4 regions of the Streptomyces sp. NBC_00459 genome follow, and region 3 is predicted to be linked to each of the others. Evidence: riboswitches for the same ligand, from Rfam matches in the RefSeq annotation. Region 3 holds a riboswitch; each other region holds the start of a gene.
The links. A riboswitch is a leader RNA that binds a small molecule or an ion and turns the genes downstream of it on or off. The one in region 3 is predicted to bind cobalamin.
Positions count from the first base shown of each region.

Region 1: it holds a riboswitch for cobalamin, as region 3 does, so the genes downstream of both, metE (5-methyltetrahydropteroyltriglutamate--homocysteine S-methyltransferase) here and OHN74_RS01625 (ABC transporter substrate-binding protein) in region 3, are expected to answer to the same signal.
Region 2: it holds a riboswitch for cobalamin, as region 3 does, so the genes downstream of both, OHN74_RS02820 (CbtB domain-containing protein) here and OHN74_RS01625 (ABC transporter substrate-binding protein) in region 3, are expected to answer to the same signal.
Region 4: it holds a riboswitch for cobalamin, as region 3 does, so the genes downstream of both, OHN74_RS29440 (ribonucleoside-diphosphate reductase subunit alpha) here and OHN74_RS01625 (ABC transporter substrate-binding protein) in region 3, are expected to answer to the same signal.

Region 1 covers NZ_CP107903.1:1,411,742-1,416,304, forward strand. The annotation lists gene OHN74_RS06025 (FCD domain-containing protein) at 1-105, shown strand, start outside; gene OHN74_RS06030 (purine-cytosine permease family protein) at 92-1,747, shown strand; cobalamin riboswitch at 2,117-2,346, shown strand; gene metE (5-methyltetrahydropteroyltriglutamate--homocysteine S-methyltransferase) at 2,503-4,563, shown strand, end outside.
Region 2 covers NZ_CP107903.1:689,392-693,954, forward strand. The annotation lists gene OHN74_RS02810 (acyl-CoA dehydrogenase family protein) at 1-1,043, opposite strand, end outside; gene OHN74_RS02815 (CbtA family protein) at 1,197-1,976, opposite strand; gene OHN74_RS02820 (CbtB domain-containing protein) at 2,002-2,223, opposite strand; cobalamin riboswitch at 2,261-2,392, opposite strand; gene OHN74_RS02825 (histidine phosphatase family protein) at 2,524-3,108, shown strand; gene OHN74_RS02830 (ferredoxin) at 3,179-3,589, opposite strand; gene paaE (1,2-phenylacetyl-CoA epoxidase subunit PaaE) at 3,632-4,563, opposite strand, start outside.
Region 3 covers NZ_CP107903.1:426,698-431,260, reverse strand. The annotation lists gene OHN74_RS01645 (alpha/beta hydrolase) at 1-451, shown strand, start outside; gene OHN74_RS01640 (ArsR/SmtB family transcription factor) at 584-955, opposite strand; gene OHN74_RS01635 (hypothetical protein) at 1,155-1,529, opposite strand; gene OHN74_RS01630 (hypothetical protein) at 1,877-2,047, shown strand; cobalamin riboswitch at 2,208-2,385, shown strand; gene OHN74_RS01625 (ABC transporter substrate-binding protein) at 2,446-3,474, shown strand; gene OHN74_RS01620 (FecCD family ABC transporter permease) at 3,471-4,484, shown strand; gene OHN74_RS01615 (ABC transporter ATP-binding protein) at 4,481-4,563, shown strand, end outside.
Region 4 covers NZ_CP107903.1:6,633,722-6,638,284, forward strand. The annotation lists gene OHN74_RS29435 (ribonucleotide-diphosphate reductase subunit beta) at 1-349, opposite strand, end outside; gene OHN74_RS29440 (ribonucleoside-diphosphate reductase subunit alpha) at 349-2,727, opposite strand; cobalamin riboswitch at 2,854-2,994, opposite strand; gene mctP (monocarboxylate uptake permease MctP) at 3,127-4,563, opposite strand, start outside.

The DNA.
Region 1 (4,563 bases), 990 kb from region 3:
CTCCCCGGCCGTCGACGCCGCCTGCCGGGGCGCCCCACCGCTCACCGCACCCGCATGTACGCAGCACCCCCACATCCCCGAAGGGCCGCCCATGAGCACCACTGAGTCACCTCAGACCGCCGCCGCACCGGACTCCCCAACCAGCCAGGCGACCAAGGAGACCCTGGAGGACTACACCCTCCGCTTCGCGCCCCGCAGTTACCGCCGCTGGACCCCGATGGTCGTGGCCACCACGGCACTCGGTGGCATCGCCTACATGGCCGACTTCTCCATCGGCGCCGGCATCGGCCTGGCCCACGGCACCGGCAACGCGCTGGTGGCGATCGCCGTCGCCGCCGTCGTCATCTTCATCACCGGTTTCCCGCTCGCCTACTACGGCGCCCGCTACAACATCGACCTGGACCTGATCACTCGCGGCTCCGGCTTCGGCTACTACGGCTCGGTCCTCACCAGCGTCATCTTCGCCAGCTTCACCTTCATCTTCTTCGCCCTCGAAGGCTCGATCATGGCCCAGGGCCTCAAACTGGGCCTCGGACTGCCGCTCTGGCTGGGCTACGCCATCTCCACGCTGATGGTGATCCCGCTGGTCATCTACGGCATGAAGGCGCTCAGCAAGCTCCAGGTGTGGACCACCCCCGTCTGGCTGGTGCTGATGGTCGCCCCGCTCGTCTACCTCATCGCCACCGACCCGGGCACCGTCAACCGCTTCCTGTCCTACGCCGGCACCGATGGCGAGGGCGGCGTCAACACCGCGTCCGTACTGCTGGGCGCGGGGGTGTGTCTGTCACTGATCGCGCAGATCGGTGAGCAGATCGACTACCTGCGCTTCATGCCGCCCAAGACCGAGGCCAACAAGCGCACCTGGTGGACCGCCGTCGTCATGGCCGGCCCCGGCTGGGTCGTCCTCGGGGCACTGAAGCAGGCCATCGGTGTCTTCCTCGCCGTCTACATCCTGGCCAAGGTCGGCGCGGACGCCGCCCCCGAGCCGATCCAGCAGTTCAAGGGCGCCTTCGACGCGATGATGCCGTCCTGGCTCGTGATCCCGCTGGCCGTGGCCCTCGTCGTCATCAGCCAGATCAAGATCAACGTCACCAACGCCTACTCCGGCTCGCTCGCCTGGACCAACTCCTTCACCCGCGTCACCAAGCACTACCCGGGCCGCATGGTCTTCGTCCTGGTCAACCTCGGCTTCGCGCTCGCCCTGATGGAAGCCGACATGTTCAGCTTCCTCAACAACATCCTCGGCTTCTACTCGAACTGCGCCATCGCCTGGATCGTCACCGTCGCCACCGACATCGGCATCAACAAGTACCTGCTGAAGCTGTCCCCGCTCCAGCCCGAGTTCCGCAGGGGCATGCTCCACGCGGTCAACCCGGTGGGTGTGGTGGCCTTCGTCGCCGCGTCCGGGCTGTCGATCGCCATGTACTTCCACGCCCTCGGCGACACCCTCCAGCCGTACTCGCCCGTGGCCGCGGCCGTCATCGCCTTCGTCCTCACCCCGCTCATGGCCGTCGTCACCAAGGGGAAGTACTACCTGCGCCGTACCGAGGACGGCATCGACGAGCCGCTCCTGGACGAGGACGGCAACCCCAGCGCCGTGACGTACGACTGCCACGTCTGCCACCAGCCCTACGAGCGCCCCGACCTGGCCGCCTGCCGGACACATGACGCGATGGTCTGCTCGCTGTGCCTGAGCACGGACAAGGTCGGCGACCACATACTGCCCGCCCAGCCGTCCGCGGCCTGAACCCCAGGGCGGGGCGGCGGGAAAATACCCCGACGCTCCGCCCTGCCCTGCCCAAATCGTCGCCAGGCACGTGCCCTTGACCCGCGGATCGTGGCCGCGCGGTCCGACGCGGGCATGGAGCTGGGTCGCAGGACCGGACGGGGAACTCACCTGCATGGCCAGGATCGAACCTCCAGGCGGGACCGGCCCGAGGGACCCGGACCGGACCGCACCGCCGGTCGAGGGGTCCGGCTGCTGTTCTCGGGGACCGGCCGGGAAACACGGGTGCGGCGTTTCCCGCCCGCGAGGCGCTTCAAGCACTCCGAACGCGTGTCCCTCCTCACCATCCGAATGCCGGACGTGATCCCGCGCCCGGGAGGACTGCCCCGTAGGCTGCCGGGTGCAGCTGGTTCGCCCCGTCCGCCAGGCGGGATGCGTCGTAAGAGGGAACCCGGTGGGAATCCGGGACTGCCCCGCAGCGGTGAGCGAGAACGACCGCCGTCATACGCACTGGGTCCGGTGAACAGGGTCTGGGAAGCGACGGCCAGTAGGTTGTCCTCCGTAGTCGATACGAGGGCGTGCTCGCGAGTCCGAAGACCTGCCCGTTGCCCGCGCACGACCGTTCGTGCGCGGATGTCCCGGTGACCTCGTGGGCGGGTCGGCGCACATATCGCGGTGGGCACGGTCGTGGTCGTGTCTCCGTCCGATGTGTCGTTCCTTCGCGTTCCTCGTCCCGTCCCGGGATTCCAGGGAGATATCTCGCGAAGGAGATTTCCGTGACAGCGACGTCCGCAGCCGCGGCAGCACGGGCCACCGTGTACGGCTACCCCCGCCAGGGCCCCAACCGGGAACTGAAGAAGGCGATCGAGGCCTACTGGAAGGGCCGCACCGACGCCGACACCCTCCACACCACCGCCGCCGACCTGCGCGCCGCCAACTGGCGACAGCTCGCCGAGGCCGGCATCGACGAGATCCCGACCGGAGACTTCTCGTACTACGACCACGTCCTGGACACCACCGTCATGGTCGGCGCGATCCCGCAGCGGCACCGCGCCGCCGTCGAATCCGACGCGCTGGACGGCTACTTCGCCATGGCACGCGGAACGCAGGAGATCGGTCCGCTGGAGATGACCAAGTGGTTCGACACCAACTACCACTACCTCGTACCCGAGTTGGGCCCCGACACCGTCTTCAGGGCTGACCCGGCCAAGCAGGTCGCGGAGTTGCGGGAAGCCCTCGCCCTCGGACTCGACGCCCGCCCGGTGCTGGTCGGCCCGGTCACCTACCTGCTGCTGGCCAAGCCCGCGCCCGGTGTCGGAGCCGACTTCGACCCGCTGACCCTGCTGGACCGGCTGCTGCCGGTGTACGCCGACGTCCTCGCCGACCTGCGCGCCGCCGGCGCCGAATGGGTACAGCTCGACGAGCCCGCCCTCGTCCAGGACCGCACCCCGGCCGAACTGAACACCGCCGCGCGCGCCTACCGCGACCTCGGCACCCGCACCGACCGGCCCAAGCTCCTGGTCGCCTCCTACTTCGACCGGCTCGGCGACGCCCTCCCGATCCTGGCCAAGGCACCGGTGGAGGGTCTAGCGCTGGACTTCACCGCCGCCGCCGCAGCCAACCTCGCGGACCTCGCCGCCGTCGGCGGGCTGCCCGGCAAGCGCCTGATCGCCGGCGTCGTCAACGGCCGCAACATCTGGGCCGACGACCTGACGAAGTCCCTCGCGACCCTCGGCACCCTGCTCGGGCTGGCCGGCCGGGTCGACGTCTCCGCGTCCTGCTCCCTCCTCCACGTCCCTCTCGACACGGCCGCCGAGCGGGACATCGACCCGCAGATCCTGCGCTGGCTCGCCTTCGCCCGCCAGAAGGCCGCCGAGATCGTCACCCTCGCCAAGGGCCTGTCCCTCGGCACCGATGCGATCGTCGGCGAACTGACCACCAACCGCACCGCACTCGCCGCCCGCGCGAACTCCCCCATCACCCGCGACCCCGCCGTACGGGCCCGAGCCGCCGCCGTCTCGGACACCGACGCCCGCCGCTCCCAGCCCTACCGGGAACGCTCCGCGGCCCAACGCGCCCACCTGCGCCTGCCGTTGCTGCCGACCACCACCATCGGCTCCTTCCCCCAGACCAACGAACTGCGCACCGCCCGCGCCGACTTGAAGGCCGGTCGGATCGACACGGCCGACTACGAGGAACGCGTCAAGGCCGAGATCAGCGAGGTGATCGGCTTCCAGGAGAAGTCCGGCCTCGACGTCCTCGTCCACGGCGAACCCGAACGCAACGACATGGTCCAGTACTTCGCCGAGCAGCTCACCGGCTACCTCGCCACCCAGCACGGCTGGGTCCAGTCGTACGGCACCCGATACGTCCGCCCGCCGATCCTGGCCGGCGACATCTCCCGCCCCGAACCGATGACGGTGCGCTGGACGACATACGCCCAGTCCCTCACCGGCAAGCCCGTCAAGGGCATGCTCACCGGACCGGTCACCATGCTCGCCTGGTCCTTCGTCCGCGACGACCAGCCCCTCGGAGACACCGCCCGACAAGTAGCACTTGCCCTGCGCGACGAGGTCAACGACCTGGAAAAGGCCGGGACTTCGGTCATCCAGGTCGATGAACCCGCACTGCGCGAAACCCTCCCCCTGCGCGCCGCCGACCACCCCGCCTACCTCGCCTGGGCCACCGAATCCTTCCGGCTCACCACAGGTGGCGTACGGCCCGACACCCAGATCCACACCCACATGTGCTACGCCGAGTTCGGCGACATCGTCCAGGCCATCGACGACCTCGACGCCGACGTCATCAGCCTCGAAGCCACCCGCTCCCACATGCAG
Region 2 (4,563 bases), 260 kb from region 3:
GCCGAGCCCTCCTTGAGCGCGCCCGGGGCGGCGACGATCTCCAGGAGCCAGGCGTAGGCCTCGCGGCGGGCCTCGGAGCCGTACACCTTGACCGCGGAGGCGTCCTGGGGGGTGAGGGTGCCTTCCTGGACGGCGTTCACCATCTGCCAGTTGAGGAGTTTCATCGCGTCCAGCCTGGTGTGGATCTGGGCCAGGCGGCGGCGGACCCACGGCAGGTCGACGACGCGGCGGCCGTCCGCGAGCTTGGTCTCCATCGCCCAGCGCTGCACGTCGTGCAGGGAACGGATGGCCATCGTGCCGTGAGCGGCCAGGGTGACGCGCTCGTGGTTGAGCTGGTTGGTGATCAGCCGCCAGCCCTGGTTCTCCTCTCCGACGCGGTGGGCGACGGGGACACGGACGTTCTCGTAGTAGCTGGCAGTGGTGTCGTGCGAGGCGAGGGTGCGGATGAGGGTGCAGGAGTAGCCGGGGTCGGTGGTCGGCATGAGGAGCATGGTGATGCCCTTGTGCGGCGGGGCGTCCGGGTCCGTGCGCACGGCCAGCCACACCCAGTCCGCCGTGTCACCGTTCGTCGTCCAGATCTTCTGGCCGTTGACCACGTACTCGTCGCCGTCCCGTACCGCCCGCGTCTTCAGGGCGGCCAGGTCGGTGCCCGCCTCCGGCTCGCTGTAGCCGATCGCGAAGTCGATCTCACCGGCGAGGATCTTCGGCAGGAAGTACGCCTTCTGCTCCTCGCTGCCGTAGCGCATGATCGTCGGGCCGACGGTGTTGAGCGCCATCAGCGGCAGTGGTACGCCCGCCTGCGCGGCCTCGTCGAAGAAGATGAACTGTTCCATCGGGGACAGCCCGCGCCCCCCGTACTCCTGCGGCCAGCCGACACCGAGCCAGCCGTCGGCGCCGAGACGGCGGATGGTCTCGCGGTAGAAGCGCTTCTGGGCGACATGGTCGCTGAACCGCGAGTAGGCGCGGTCCGGCACCAACTCGGCGAAGTAGGCGCGCAGTTCGGTGCGCAGCTGCTGCTGCTCGGGCGTGTATTCGAGATGCACGGCGCCTCCTGCTGGCTCCCCAAGGCCGGACCTGTCGGCGCACACGGTAGAACGTGTTCCAGAAATTGGGAATGGTGGTGCACGCTCAGGTCCGCACATGCCCGAGGGGGTCCCGGATGTCCGGGACCCCCTCGGGGCAGTGCGGTCAACTGCTCAGTGCGCCGCGGGAGCCGCCTGCGGCTCGGCGCCACTCGCCCCGACGGCCGCTGCCGCCTTCGGTACGAGCAGCCGTTCGGCCAGCAGTCCGAAGACCAGGCCGAACGCGGTCCACATCGTCGCCTGGATGGCGAGCGTGGCCACGCGGTACCTCCACAGCAGGCTCGCGGAGAAGCCCTGCGGGACCTCGTTGGTGAACGACGGCAGGAAGGCGTACGCGAGTCCCACGACCAGGACGAAGAAGGCGCACGCGGCAAGCGTCGCGTTCCAGTTGCCCAGGCGCGGTGCGAGACGCTTGCCCAGGATCACCGCGCCGACGGCCAGCAGCACGCTCAGCGCGACCATCAGGAAGAACAGCGCGGTGCGCTGGTTGAGGGTGTCGGGGTCGCCGACGGCGGGCGGGTTGGCCGGGTACTTGAGGAACGGCACGACGTACACGGCGAGCAGTCCGGCCCCCGCGAGGAGCAGCGCCGTCGCGCGCGGCCCGAAGCGGCCGATCCGGCCGAGCGCGAAGCAGTACGCGAGGGCGGCGATACCGCCGAACGCGACGCCGTAGACGAGGACACCGGTCCCCAGACCCACGGTGGACTGCAACGCACGGGAGACGAGAGCCTCTTCGGCATGCCCGCTGTGGGCCTCGTGCATCTCCTCGAACGCGATCGCGTCGTCGACGAGCGGCTCGGCGAGGAGGTACGCGACGACCCAGACGAGCACGCCCGCGACCAGGCCCGCGAGCATGCCGCGGACCAGGAGGTTTCTGACAGTGGTGGAGTTCATGAGCTCGTACGTTTCCCTGTCTTCGTCAGTGGCAGGGGAAGCCGAGCAGGTGACGGGCGTCGTGCACCCACTCGTGCACGCCCTCGCCGGAGACCAGGGAGGTGGCACCCTGTTCGGCGCCGACGAAGTAGAGCAGCACCAGCATCAGCACACCGAAGAAGACCGCCCAGGGGGCGATCGCACCGATCGGCAGCTTCTCGGGTACGGCGGTGGGCGCGGCGGTCGGCTGGACTGCGGACTGTGCCATGACAGGACCTCCTGGGGGAACTCGCGTCCCGTATCGGTGGTGCAGAGGACGACAGTCACGGGTCTGACTTGCCCCCGGACCGCACCGGGCGGGTGCGTACGGGGCTTACAGTGGCGCGACCGTGCCGGATTCCCACCGGCTTCCGTCGAACCGTCGTCAATATCGACGAGAAGGTACCGCGAAGCGGGGGTGCGGCCAAGGGCGCGCGGGACGGCGTACGGCGCGCCGGTGCGCCGTACGCTGCCTCAAGTGCCGTACATGACAAGAGCATTGGGGCAGAATGAGCGCGGGAGCGACCGGATGACGAGCCGAGTGATGTTGATCTCACCGGCGATCAGTGCGGCCCTGCGGGAGGCCCGTTTCGACGACGACTGCCCCCTGGACGCCTCGGGCCTGCGGCTCGCGCGGGCGGCGGCGGGGTCTCTCCCGCCGGTCTCCCGGGTCTGGGTCTCCCCCACCGCGCGCTGCCGTGAGACGGCTCGGGCGCTCGGCCTCGACGTCGGTCCGGTGCCGGGCCCGGCGGGTCTGGACGCGGGCCGCTGGCGCGGCGCGACCCTGGCCGAGGTGACGGAGAAGGAACCGGAGGCGTTGGCCCAGTGGCTGACGGATCCGCAATCGTCCCCGCACGGCGGTGAGTCGGTGGGTGCGCTCTGCGATCGGGTCGCCCAATGGCTGGACGACACAGCAGCGCAGGTCACGGGCCGGTCCGTCGCGGTCGTCGAGCCGGAGGTCGTACGCGCGGCGACGGTACGGGCGCTGGGGGCGCCCGAGTCGGCGTTCTGGCGGATCGACGTTCCGCCGTTGACGGCAACGGAGTTGAGCGGCCGGGCGGGACGCTGGAACGTGCGGCTGGGCGGGCAGTTCGGCGCGCCTCACGAGGAGTAGGCGGGGCGCACCGCACAACGGCCGGGGAACGGCGCGGGTGTGAACCCGCGGGTTCACGGAACGCCGCGTCTCACCCGGCGTCGTGCCCGGAGCCCGGTGTCCGAAGCGTCCATGCGAAGTCCGTGCACGCCTGTGCGCACTCCCGGCAGGCCTTCGCCGTGTCCTCACCACCGGGGTGGTCGTCGAAGACCTGGGCGGTTTCCAGGCAGACCGTGCTGCACCACTCCAGCTGGACCCGGAGGGCAGCCTCGTCGAGGTCCGCCTGTTCGGAGAGCAGCCGGCACGTCGCGTCGCACACCTCCGCGCACAGAATGCCCTTGCGGCGCGCGAGGGCCTCGTGGGGAGGTCCGTCCGGGTCCGCGAGACTCGCGCGCAGTGCGCACGCCCGCGCGCCCTCGGTGCACGCCTGGGCACAGACGAAACGGTCCTCCAGGAACCGGAAGAGTTCCTGTTGCGTGGTTGGCGTAGTTGTAGGGGTCACGTCGGTCGAGTTGCCTGAGCACGGCCCGCCAAACCCTTGGATTCAGCTGTCGTAGTCGATCGTCAGAGTCTCCGAGACCGGGAACGACTGGCAGGTCAGGACATAGCCCGCAGCGACCTCCGCGGGTTCGAGGGCGTAGTTGCGGCGCATGTCCGCCTCGCCCGAGGTGACCAGCGCCCGGCAGGTGCCGCAGACGCCGCCCTTGCAGGCAAACGGCAGGTCCGGCCGGGTGCGCGCGGCCCCGTCGAGGACGGTCGCGTCCCGGGACAGCGCGGTCGTGGTGGAGCGGCCGTCGAGGGTGATCGTGACCCGGCTCACCGGGCCCTCGGCCACCGCGTCCGTGTGCCGGACCTGACGGACCGGCTGGTCGTCGGCGTAGAAGAGTTCCTGGTGGACCCGGTGCGCGGGCACGCCCAGCTCCGCCAGCAGCTGCTGGGCGTCGCGGACCATGCCGTGCGGTCCGCACAGCCACCAGTGGTCGGTGCCCGGGACGTCGACGAGGCCCGCGAGGAGTGCGGCGAGCCGTTCGGCGTCCAGTCGCCCCGACAGCAGCTCGGCCTCGCGCGGCTCACGCGACAGTACGTGCCCCAGCTGGAAGCGCGTACGGTACAGGTCCTTCAGGTCCGCCAGCTCGTCGGCGAACATCACGGTGTCCGTACGCCGGTTGCCGTACAGGAGGGTGACCTGTGAGCGGTCGTCGGCGGCCAGGACCGACTCGGCGATCGACATCATCGGGGTGATGCCGGAGCCGGCGGCGATCAGGACGTGGCGGCCGGAGACGGTCAGGTCGGGCGTGAAGGCGCCGGTAGGGGTCATCACGTCGAGCAGGTCACCCGGGCGCACCTCGTCGACCAGCCAGGACGAGAACAGGCCGCCGGGCACCACCCGTACGCCGATGCGGGGTCGTTCGCCGGCCGGGGCGCAGATCGAGTACGACCGCCGCTCCTCGCGCCCCTCGAACTCCCGGCGCAGGG
Region 3 (4,563 bases):
CGCGCCGCTGCTCGGCCCGGCGATGGCGTACGGCCCTCCCACGTACGACCACCAGCACGCGACCGCCTGCGTCCAGTGGCTCGGCGAGCGCGTCAGCCGCTACGACGGCTCCTACCGGGCCAAGGGTTCGGCGCCGATCCTCGTCCTCGGCACCACCGGCGACCCGGACACCCCGTACCAGGACGCGGTGGCGCTGTCCCGCCAGCTCGACAACGCCTCGCTGCTCACCTTCAAGGCCGAGGGGCACACCGCGTTCGGTCGCAGTGCCTGCGCGACGGACGCGGTCATCAACTACCTGGTGGATCTGAAGGTTCCGGCCTCGGGCGCGACCTGCGCGGACGAGACGCAGCCGCCCACCTCCACACCGACGACGGCCCCGCCCGGCACGACGCTCAGTGAACTCCGTAACGGTGTCGACGAGCGCGTCGAGCGCATCGGCTCCGTGAGCTGACACATCCCGCACCGACCCCGGGGCGCCGGCCTTCCACGACCGGCGCCTCGGGCTTTTGCGTGCGGGTGGGGCAGGTCTCCTACCCGCAGCGGCCCCTGGGTGTCCGAGGGGTGGGCCACCGGGTCCATGGAGTCAGGAGCGTCGGTCGGATCCGCCCGGGGTGAGGGCCCGCTGGGGGTCCGCCTGCTGCAGTTCGGCGAGCAACTCGCCCTGGCCGGTGATCAGTTCGGTAAGGATCCGGCGGGCCGCGCGCAGGAGCTCGGCCACATCGCCGCCTGCCAGGGCGTAACTGACGGTGGAGCCCTCCCGGATGGACACCACGATCCCCGAGCGGCGCAGTACCGCCAGTTGCTGGGAGAGGTTGGAGGGCTCGATCTCGATCTCGCTGAGCAGGTCACGTACGGGGACGGGGCCGTTCTGTAGGAGTTCCAGGACCCGGATGCGTACCGGGTGGCCGAGCATCCGGAAGAACTCGGCCTTGGCCTGGTAGAGGGGGACCTGCATGGTGAATCGCTCGCTCCCTGCCGCATTCGACGGGCTGCCTCCGGGCTCGGTGGCCCTGTACGTGCCACCGCAGGCGGTCTTGCCGACCGATCCTCGTGCATCCGACCCCGCACGCCCATGGGATTGATCTGATCCGGATGTGCCCAGTTGAAGAAATCTTCAAGTGGTGGGCGTGCGGGGCCACGGAGAACGCAGCTTTCTACACGTCCAGTTGGCCCTCGACGCTCTTGAGCTGGTGGCGGGCCATCGCGAGATTGGACTTCTTCGCGTCGAGCACGAGGTAGAGGAACAATCCGTTGCCACCACGGCCCTTGAGCGGCCGGAGGATGTGGTACTGGCTGCCGAGCGTGATCAGGATGTCCTCGATCTCGCCCTTGAGTCCGAGGTGTTCCATGGTGCGGGTCTTGGCTCGGATCACGTCCGTGTTGCCCGCCGCGGCAACCGTCAGGTCGAGGTCTTTGCCACCCCCGAGAGTGCCCAGCGCCATACCGCTGGTGTAGTCGACCAGAGCAGTTCCCAACGCGCCCTCGATCGAGGCCATGATCTCCTTGAGGCAAATCTCCACATTGCTGATACCGGCATCTCCTTCTGGTCACCGCGAGGCTCGGGCCAGCGCCTTCCTCGTCATTGCCCGGGACCCTACGTAGGGCCGACCGCCGTCAGCCTTGTTGTTCCTGTACTGGCCGGGGAAGCCTCAAGAAAAGTCGGATGATGCTATATCTGCGACCGCTCATGCTCGGCGAATGACAGACGGTGTGAGCCTTGACCGCTTCGCACCCTCGGGGCCTTCGGGCCGGCAGCCACTCCCGGTGGCCGTCGCGTCGGTCGGACTGCTCACCCACGACGGGACGCCATCGCCGGAGGCCTAAGAGCGAGATAAAGGGGCACACGGATCTCACCCTTTCGAGAGGAATCCGCTCCATGCTTGGTATAGCCGCGGCAGTCCTGTTCTTCATCGCGTTCCTGATCAACGCTGCCGAAATCTCGACGAACGATGTCTTCACTTCCACGAACGTCATGCTTCTCGGTCTGATGCTCCTGGCCCTGCACGTTGCGGGAATCGGGAGCGGCTGGTCCGGCCGACGGCGCTGACAGACTCGGAATCCGGGGTGGGGTGAGGCCATGACGACGCCTCACCCCACCCCGATGCGGAAGCCCAAGTCGTCGGAACGGATACCCGACGTTGCCCACTGGCACGTTCGTGCGTCCCGTGATCCGGGACCGATCGCGCGAACCGACCGTACGACAGGCTTGATAGCCTCATCGGGCCAGTCGAGCCACATCCGAGGCCAGGGAATCCGGTGCGAATCCGGAACTGACGCGCAGCGGTGAGGGGGACGGGCGGGGCACAGAACGCCACTGGGAGACCGGGAAGGCGCCTCGTCCGGACGAACCCGAGTCCGAAGACCTGCTGGCACCTCCGCACTCCGTGCGGAGGGACGTCCGTAGGCCAGGCTCCGCGTACGAGCCCCGACCCCTGAGGCATACCCGTGCTCCGTACCCCCGCACTTCTGCTCACGTCCGCCCTGCTGCTCACCGCCTGCGTCGGCTCGAAGAGCGGCACCGACGACCCCGGGAAGACCGCCGCTGCGGGCTACCCGGTGACCATCGACAACTGCGGCGACAAGATCACCTTGACGTCTGCCCCGAAGCGGGCCGTCTCCCTGAACCAGGGCACCACGGAGATCCTGCTCTCCCTCGGTCTCGCCGACCGCATGGCCGGTACGGCGACCTGGACCGACCCCGTCATGAAGGGGCTGGAGAAGGCCAACGCGTCCGTGCCGCGGCTCGCGGACAACGCGCCCTCCTTCGAGAGGGTCCTGGACGCCGAACCCGATTTCGTCACCGCGTCGTTCGTGTCCACCCTCGGCAAGGGCGGCGTCGCCACCCGCGCCCGGTTCGAGAAGCTGGGCGTGCCCACGTACGTCTCGCCCTCCGACTGTTCGGCGGGCAAGGACAACGACAGCGGTGGCGACGGATCGCGCAGCACACCGCTCACGCTCGACGCCGTGTACGGCGAGATACGTGACCTGGCACGGGCGTTCGGCATCGAGGAACGTGGCGAGAAGCTCGTCGCCGAGTTGCAGGAACGGGTGCGCCGGGCCACCGCCGGACTGCACGCCTCCGACGTCTCCCTCATGTACTGGTTCGCCAACTCCCAGTCGCCCTATCTGGCCGGCTGCTGCGGCGCGCCGGGCGCCGTCACCAGCGTGGTCGGCGCGAAGAACGTCTTCGCCGACACGCACGACGAGTGGCCCCAGATCAGCTGGGAGACCGTCGCCGACCGCGACCCCGACGTCATCGTGATCGGTGACCTGACCCGCAAGCAGCAGACCGCGGAGACCGCCAAGGCCAAGATCCGCTTCCTGGAGACCAACCCCGCCACCCGCAATCTGACCGCAGTGAAGAAGAAGCGGTACGTCCTGCTCAGCGGGCAGGCGATGAACCCGTCCATCCGCACGGTCGAAGGGATAGAGAAGGTCGCCGCCGGGCTGCGCGACTTCGGGCTCGCCAAGTGAACGCCCGTCTCCTGCTGTTGACCGGCGGCGGACTGGTCGCACTGCTCGCGTCGGTCGCGGTCGCCGTGACGATCGGGCCCGCCGACATCTCCACGGGCGATGTGTGGGCGTCCGTCGCGGCCCATCTGGGCCTCGGTGAGAGCACGTTGGCGCCGCTGCGCGACGGCATCGTTTGGGACCTGCGTATGCCGCGGACCCTGCTCGCCGCCGTGTGCGGGGCCGGGCTCGCCGTGTGCGGGGCCGTCATGCAGTCGCTGCTGCGCAACCCGCTGGCCGATCCGTTCGTGCTCGGTGTCTCCTCCGGCGCGTCCACGGGAGCGGTCGCCGTGGTCGTGCTGGGGGTGGGCGGGGGAGTCGTGTCCATGTCGGCGGGTGCCTTCCTGGGCGCGCTGCTCTCCTTCGCGATGGTGCTGCTGCTCAGCCACACCCTCGGCGACAGCGTCGACCGGGTCGTGCTGTCCGGGGTCGCGGCCATGCAGCTGTTCTCCGCGCTGACCTCGTTCATCGTGCTGACCTCCGCCGACGCCGAGACCACCCGGGGCGTGCTCTTCTGGCTGCTGGGTTCCCTCACGGGAGCCGACTGGAGCCAGGTGGTGCTCTGCGCGGCCGTCCTGGCCGTCGCCCTCCTGGTCTGTCTCGGCCATGCCCGCACCCTGGACGCGTTCGCCTTCGGCGAGGAGGCCGCCGCCTCGCTCGGAGTCCGGGTCGCCCGCACCCGGCTGATCCTGCTGTGCGTGACCGCGCTGCTCACAGCCGCCCTGGTCAGCTGTGCCGGCGCCATCGGCTTCGTCGGTCTGGTCCTGCCCCATGTGACACGGGCGCTCACCGGTTCCGGGCACGCCCGCCTCCTGCCGGTCACGGCGCTGACCGGAGCGGTCTTCCTGGTGTGGGTGGACACCGTCGCCCGTACCGTCCTCGATCCTCAGGAGATCCCGGTGGGCGTGGTGACATCCCTGATCGGAGTGCCGGCGTTCGTGGCCGTGCTCTATCGCGGACGGAGGAAGGCATGACCAGCCTGCACGCGGACCGCGTCGTCCGGCGCATCGCCGACAAGGTGGTCGTCGACGGCGTCACCCTCACCCTGAGGCC
Region 4 (4,563 bases), 6.2 Mb from region 3:
GCAGCGTCAGATAGAACTGGACGTGCACGGCTTCCTCGAACAGCTGCCGGCTCAGGTAGAGCCGCGCCTCGGGGGAGTTGATGTGCTTGTACAGCGTCAGCACCAGGTTGTTGGCCACGATCGAGTCGCCCGTCGCGAAGAACGCGACCAGCCGGCCGATCATGTGCTGCTCGCCCTCGGACAGCTTCGCCAGGTCGGAGACGTCCGAGTGGAGGTCGACCTCCTCGACGGTCCAGGTGTTCTTGATGGCGTCCCGGTAGCGCTCGTAGAAGTCCGGGTAGCGCATGGGGCGGAGGGTCAGTTCGAAGCCCGGGTCGAGAAGGTTCTTTTCGGCGTGGGTGGAGCTCATTACTGGCAGGCCTCGCAGGACTCGGGGTTTTCCAGGGAGCAGGCGACGGCGTCGGGGTCGGCGGCCTGCTGGACGGGGATGGTCTTCTCGGGCTGCGCCTGGGCCTGCGCGGCACGGGCGATGCGGGTCGCCGGGCGCGAGCGCAGGTAGTACGTCGTCTTCAGGCCCGACTTCCAGGCGTACGCGTACATCGAGGAGAGCTTGCCGATGGTCGGCGTCTCCAGGAACAGGTTCAGGGACTGCGCCTGGTCGAGGAACGGCGTCCGGGCGGCGGCCATGTCGATCAGCCCGCGCTGCGGGATCTCCCACGCCGTGCGGTACAGGGCCCGTACGTCGGCCGGGATCCACGCGAAGTCCTGCACCGAGCCGTTCGACTCGCGCAGCGCCTCACGGGTGCGGGCGTCCCACACGCCGAGGTCCTTCAACTCCCGTACCAGGTACGAGTTGACCTGGAGGAACTCGCCGGACAGCGTCTCGCGCTTGAACAGGTTGGAGACCTGCGGCTCGATGCACTCGTACACCCCGGCGATCGAGGCGATGGTGGCGGTGGGCGCGATCGCCAGGAGCAGGGAGTTGCGCATCCCGGTCGCGGCGATACGTTCCCGCAGCGCCGACCAGCGCTCGGGCCAGGTCAGCTCCACGTCGTAGTGGTCGGGGTGCAGCACACCGCGGGCCGTACGGGTCTTCTCCCAGGCAGGCAGCGGGCCGTTGCGCTCGGCGAGGTCGGCGGAGGCCTCGTACGCGGCGAGCATGATCCGCTCGGCGATGCGCGTGGAGAGGGCCTTGGCCTCGGGCGAGTCGAAGGGGACGCGCAGCTTGAAGAAGACGTCCTGGAGGCCCATCGCGCCCAGACCGACCGGACGCCACCGCGAGTTGGAGCGGCCCGCCTGCTCGGTCGGGTAGAAGTTGATGTCGACGACCCGGTCGAGGAAGGTGACGGCGGTACGGACCGTCTCGTCCAGCCGCTCCCAGTCGATGTCCCCGTCGACCACGAACGCGCCGAGGTTCACGGAGCCCAGGTTGCAGACCGCGGTCTCCCCGTCGTCCGTGACCTCCAGGATCTCGGTGCACAGGTTCGAGGAGTGGACGACACTGCCGGGCTCGGCCGTCTGGTTGGCGGTGCGGTTGGCCGCGTCCTTGAAGGTCATCCAGCCCTGGCCGGTCTGCGCGAGCGTACGCATCATGCGGCCGTACAGATCACGGGCCGGGATGGTCCTGCGGGCGAGCCCGGCCTCCTCCGCCTTGCGGTAGGCAGCGTCGAACTCGTCGCCCCACAGGTCGACCAGCTCGGGCACGTCGGAGGGGGAGAACAGCGACCAGAGGGCGTCCGCGTTCACCCGGCGCATGAACTCGTCCGGGATCCAGTGCGCGAGGTTCAGGTTGTGCGTACGGCGGGCGTCCTCACCCGTGTTGTCGCGCAGCTCCAGGAACTCCTCGATGTCGGAGTGCCAGGTCTCCAGGTAGACCGCGGCCGCGCCCTTGCGCCGACCGCCCTGGTTCACGGCGGCCACGGAGGCGTCCAGCGTCTTCAGGAACGGCACGATGCCGTTGGAGTGCCCGTTGGTGCCCCGGATCAGCGAACCGCGGCTGCGGATCCGGGAGTACGACAGCCCGATGCCACCGGCGTGCTTGGAGAGGCGGGCGACCTGGTGGTAGCGGTCGTAGATGGAGTCCAGCTCGTCCAGCGGGGAGTCGAGGAGGTAGCAGGACGACATCTGGGGGTGCCGGGTACCGGAGTTGAAGAGGGTGGGGGAGGAGGGGAGGTAGTCGAGGCGGCTCATCAGCCGGTAGAGCGAGGCGACTTCGTCCAGCCCCCGAACAGTGTCGTCCTCGGCCAGCCCGCTCGCGACGCGCAGCATGAAGTGCTGGGGCGTCTCGATGACCCGGCGCGTGATCGGGTGACGCAGGAGGTACCGGCTGTGCAGGGTGCGCAGCCCGAAGTACCCGAAGCGGTCGTCGCCCTCGACGTCGATCAGGGCGTTCAGCCGGTCCGTGTGCAGCCGTACGAACTCGGCGGTGCGGTCGGCGATCAGGCCCTCCCGGTGGCCGACCGCGACCGACTCGGAGAAGGACGTGACGCCCTGCGAGGCCGCCTCCGCGGCGATGGTGACGGTCAGCAGGCGGGCGGCCAGCCGGGAGTAGGCGGGGTCCTCGGAGATGAGGCCGGCCGCGGCCTCGGTGGCCAGCTCGCGCAGCTCCGACACATCGGCCCGCGCGGACCGGCCGCGCAGCGCGGCGGCGGCGACCCGGCCGGGGTCGGCGTCGGGAAGGTCGGCGGTCAGCTCGGTCAGGATCCGCAGGAGCGCGGTACCGGGACCGTCAGTCTCCACTGGGGCCACTGGGGTCGCTGAAGCCGGTTCGGCTGGCGCGATGGTCACAGGGGGGCTCTCCCTCGCTCGGCACGGGGCCTTGCGGAGGGCAGCGGGGCACACGGACGCCTTACGGGTACGCGCGCGTCCACCGGCCCACTCCACGAGGCCCGGACGTCAGGCGCCCGGACCGGTCGGCCGGGCACACCGTCGGCAGGTCCTCGGACTGGACATGCGCACAGCCGTGCGGGAGGCACGAACGCGCACATGTACACCGTTGCGGGACAGTTCCGGATTCGCACCGGATTCCCCTGCGGCGACAGCGAGCATGAGCATACATCTTGTGTCGGGCACTGGAAGCACCCCCACATGTTGTGTCGTATCGGCGAGTTGAGTGGATTGGAGGGGTACGACAACGGGCCGCCGGATTGCTCCGGCGGCCCGCTGTCGCAAGGTTGGGGCGTCCGTTCAGTGGGCCGAGCCCGCCGTGGCAGGCGGCAGTTCCACCGCCACACCCGGGTCGCCCGCGTCAGCCGTGTAGTCCGACGGCTTCGTCTGGTCCACGCCGTCCGGGGCCTTCAGCGCCTTCAGCGCGAAGGTGAGGACCACGGTGACGACGACGTTCAGGACGAACGCCGTCAGGCCGATGTAACCGATCTCACCGATCCCGGGGATCTCCTTCGAGCTGCCGCCGAAGTGCTTCTGCGTCGGGGACGCGACCCCGTACGCCGCCAGCGTGCCGTACAGCATGCCGACCGCCCAGCCGGCCAGCAGGGCCCAGCGGTGGAACCAGCGGGTGAACAGGCCGCCGACCAGGGCCGGGAAGGTCTGCAGGATCCAGATGCCGCCCAGCAGCTGGAAGTTGATGGCGACCGTCTTGTCCATGGTCAGCACGAAGATCAGCGCGCCCACCTTCACCAGCAGCGAGACCAGCTTGGAGACCTTGGTCTCCTGCGCCGGTGTCGCGTCGGGCTTGAGGAAGTCCTTGTAGATGTTGCGGGTGAAGAGGTTCGCCGCCGCGATGGACATGATGGCCGCCGGGACGAGGGCACCGATGCCGATCGCCGCGAAGGCCACACCCGCGAACCAGGACGGGAACATGTCCTCGAAGAGCTGCGGGATCGCCAACTGGGGGTTGGTGACCTTGACCCCGGCCGCGATCGCCATGAAGCCCAGCAGCGCCAGCAGCCCGAGCATCAGGGAGTAGAGCGGCAGGATCGTGGTGTTGCGGCGGATCACCTCACGGCTCCTGGAGGACAGGGTCGCCGTGATCGAGTGCGGGTACATGAACAGCGCGAGCGCGGAACCCAGCGCCAGCGTGGCGTAGGTCCACTGGCCGGCCTCGGCGGGGATCAGGGCGCCCGCCTTGGCGGCGGTGTACTTCTCGCTCGCCGCGCCGAAGACCTCGTCGAACCCGCCCAGCTTGATCGGGATGTAGATGATCGCCACCGCGATGACGATGTAGATCAGCGTGTCCTTCACGAACGCGATCAGGGCGGGGGCCCGCAGACCCGAGGAGTACGTGTAGGCCGCCAGCACGCCGAACGCGATCAGCAGCGGGAGGTCCTTCACGAACCAGTTCGTGTTCTCGCCGCCGCCGACGCCCATCACGTCGAGGACCGCCTGGATGCCGACCAGCTGGAGCGCGATGTACGGCATGGTCGCCAGGATGCCGGTGACCGCCACCGCCAGCGACAGGCCCTTCGAGCCGAAGCGCCCGCGTACGAAGTCCGAGGTGGTGACGTATCCGTGCTTGTGGGAGACCGACCACAGCCGGGGCAGGAAGGTGAAGATCAGGGGGTACACCAGGATCGTGTACGGCACCGCGAAGAAGCCGGCCGCGCCCGCCGCGTAGATCGCCGCCGGTACGGCCACGAAGGTGTACGCCGTGTACAGGTCGCCGCC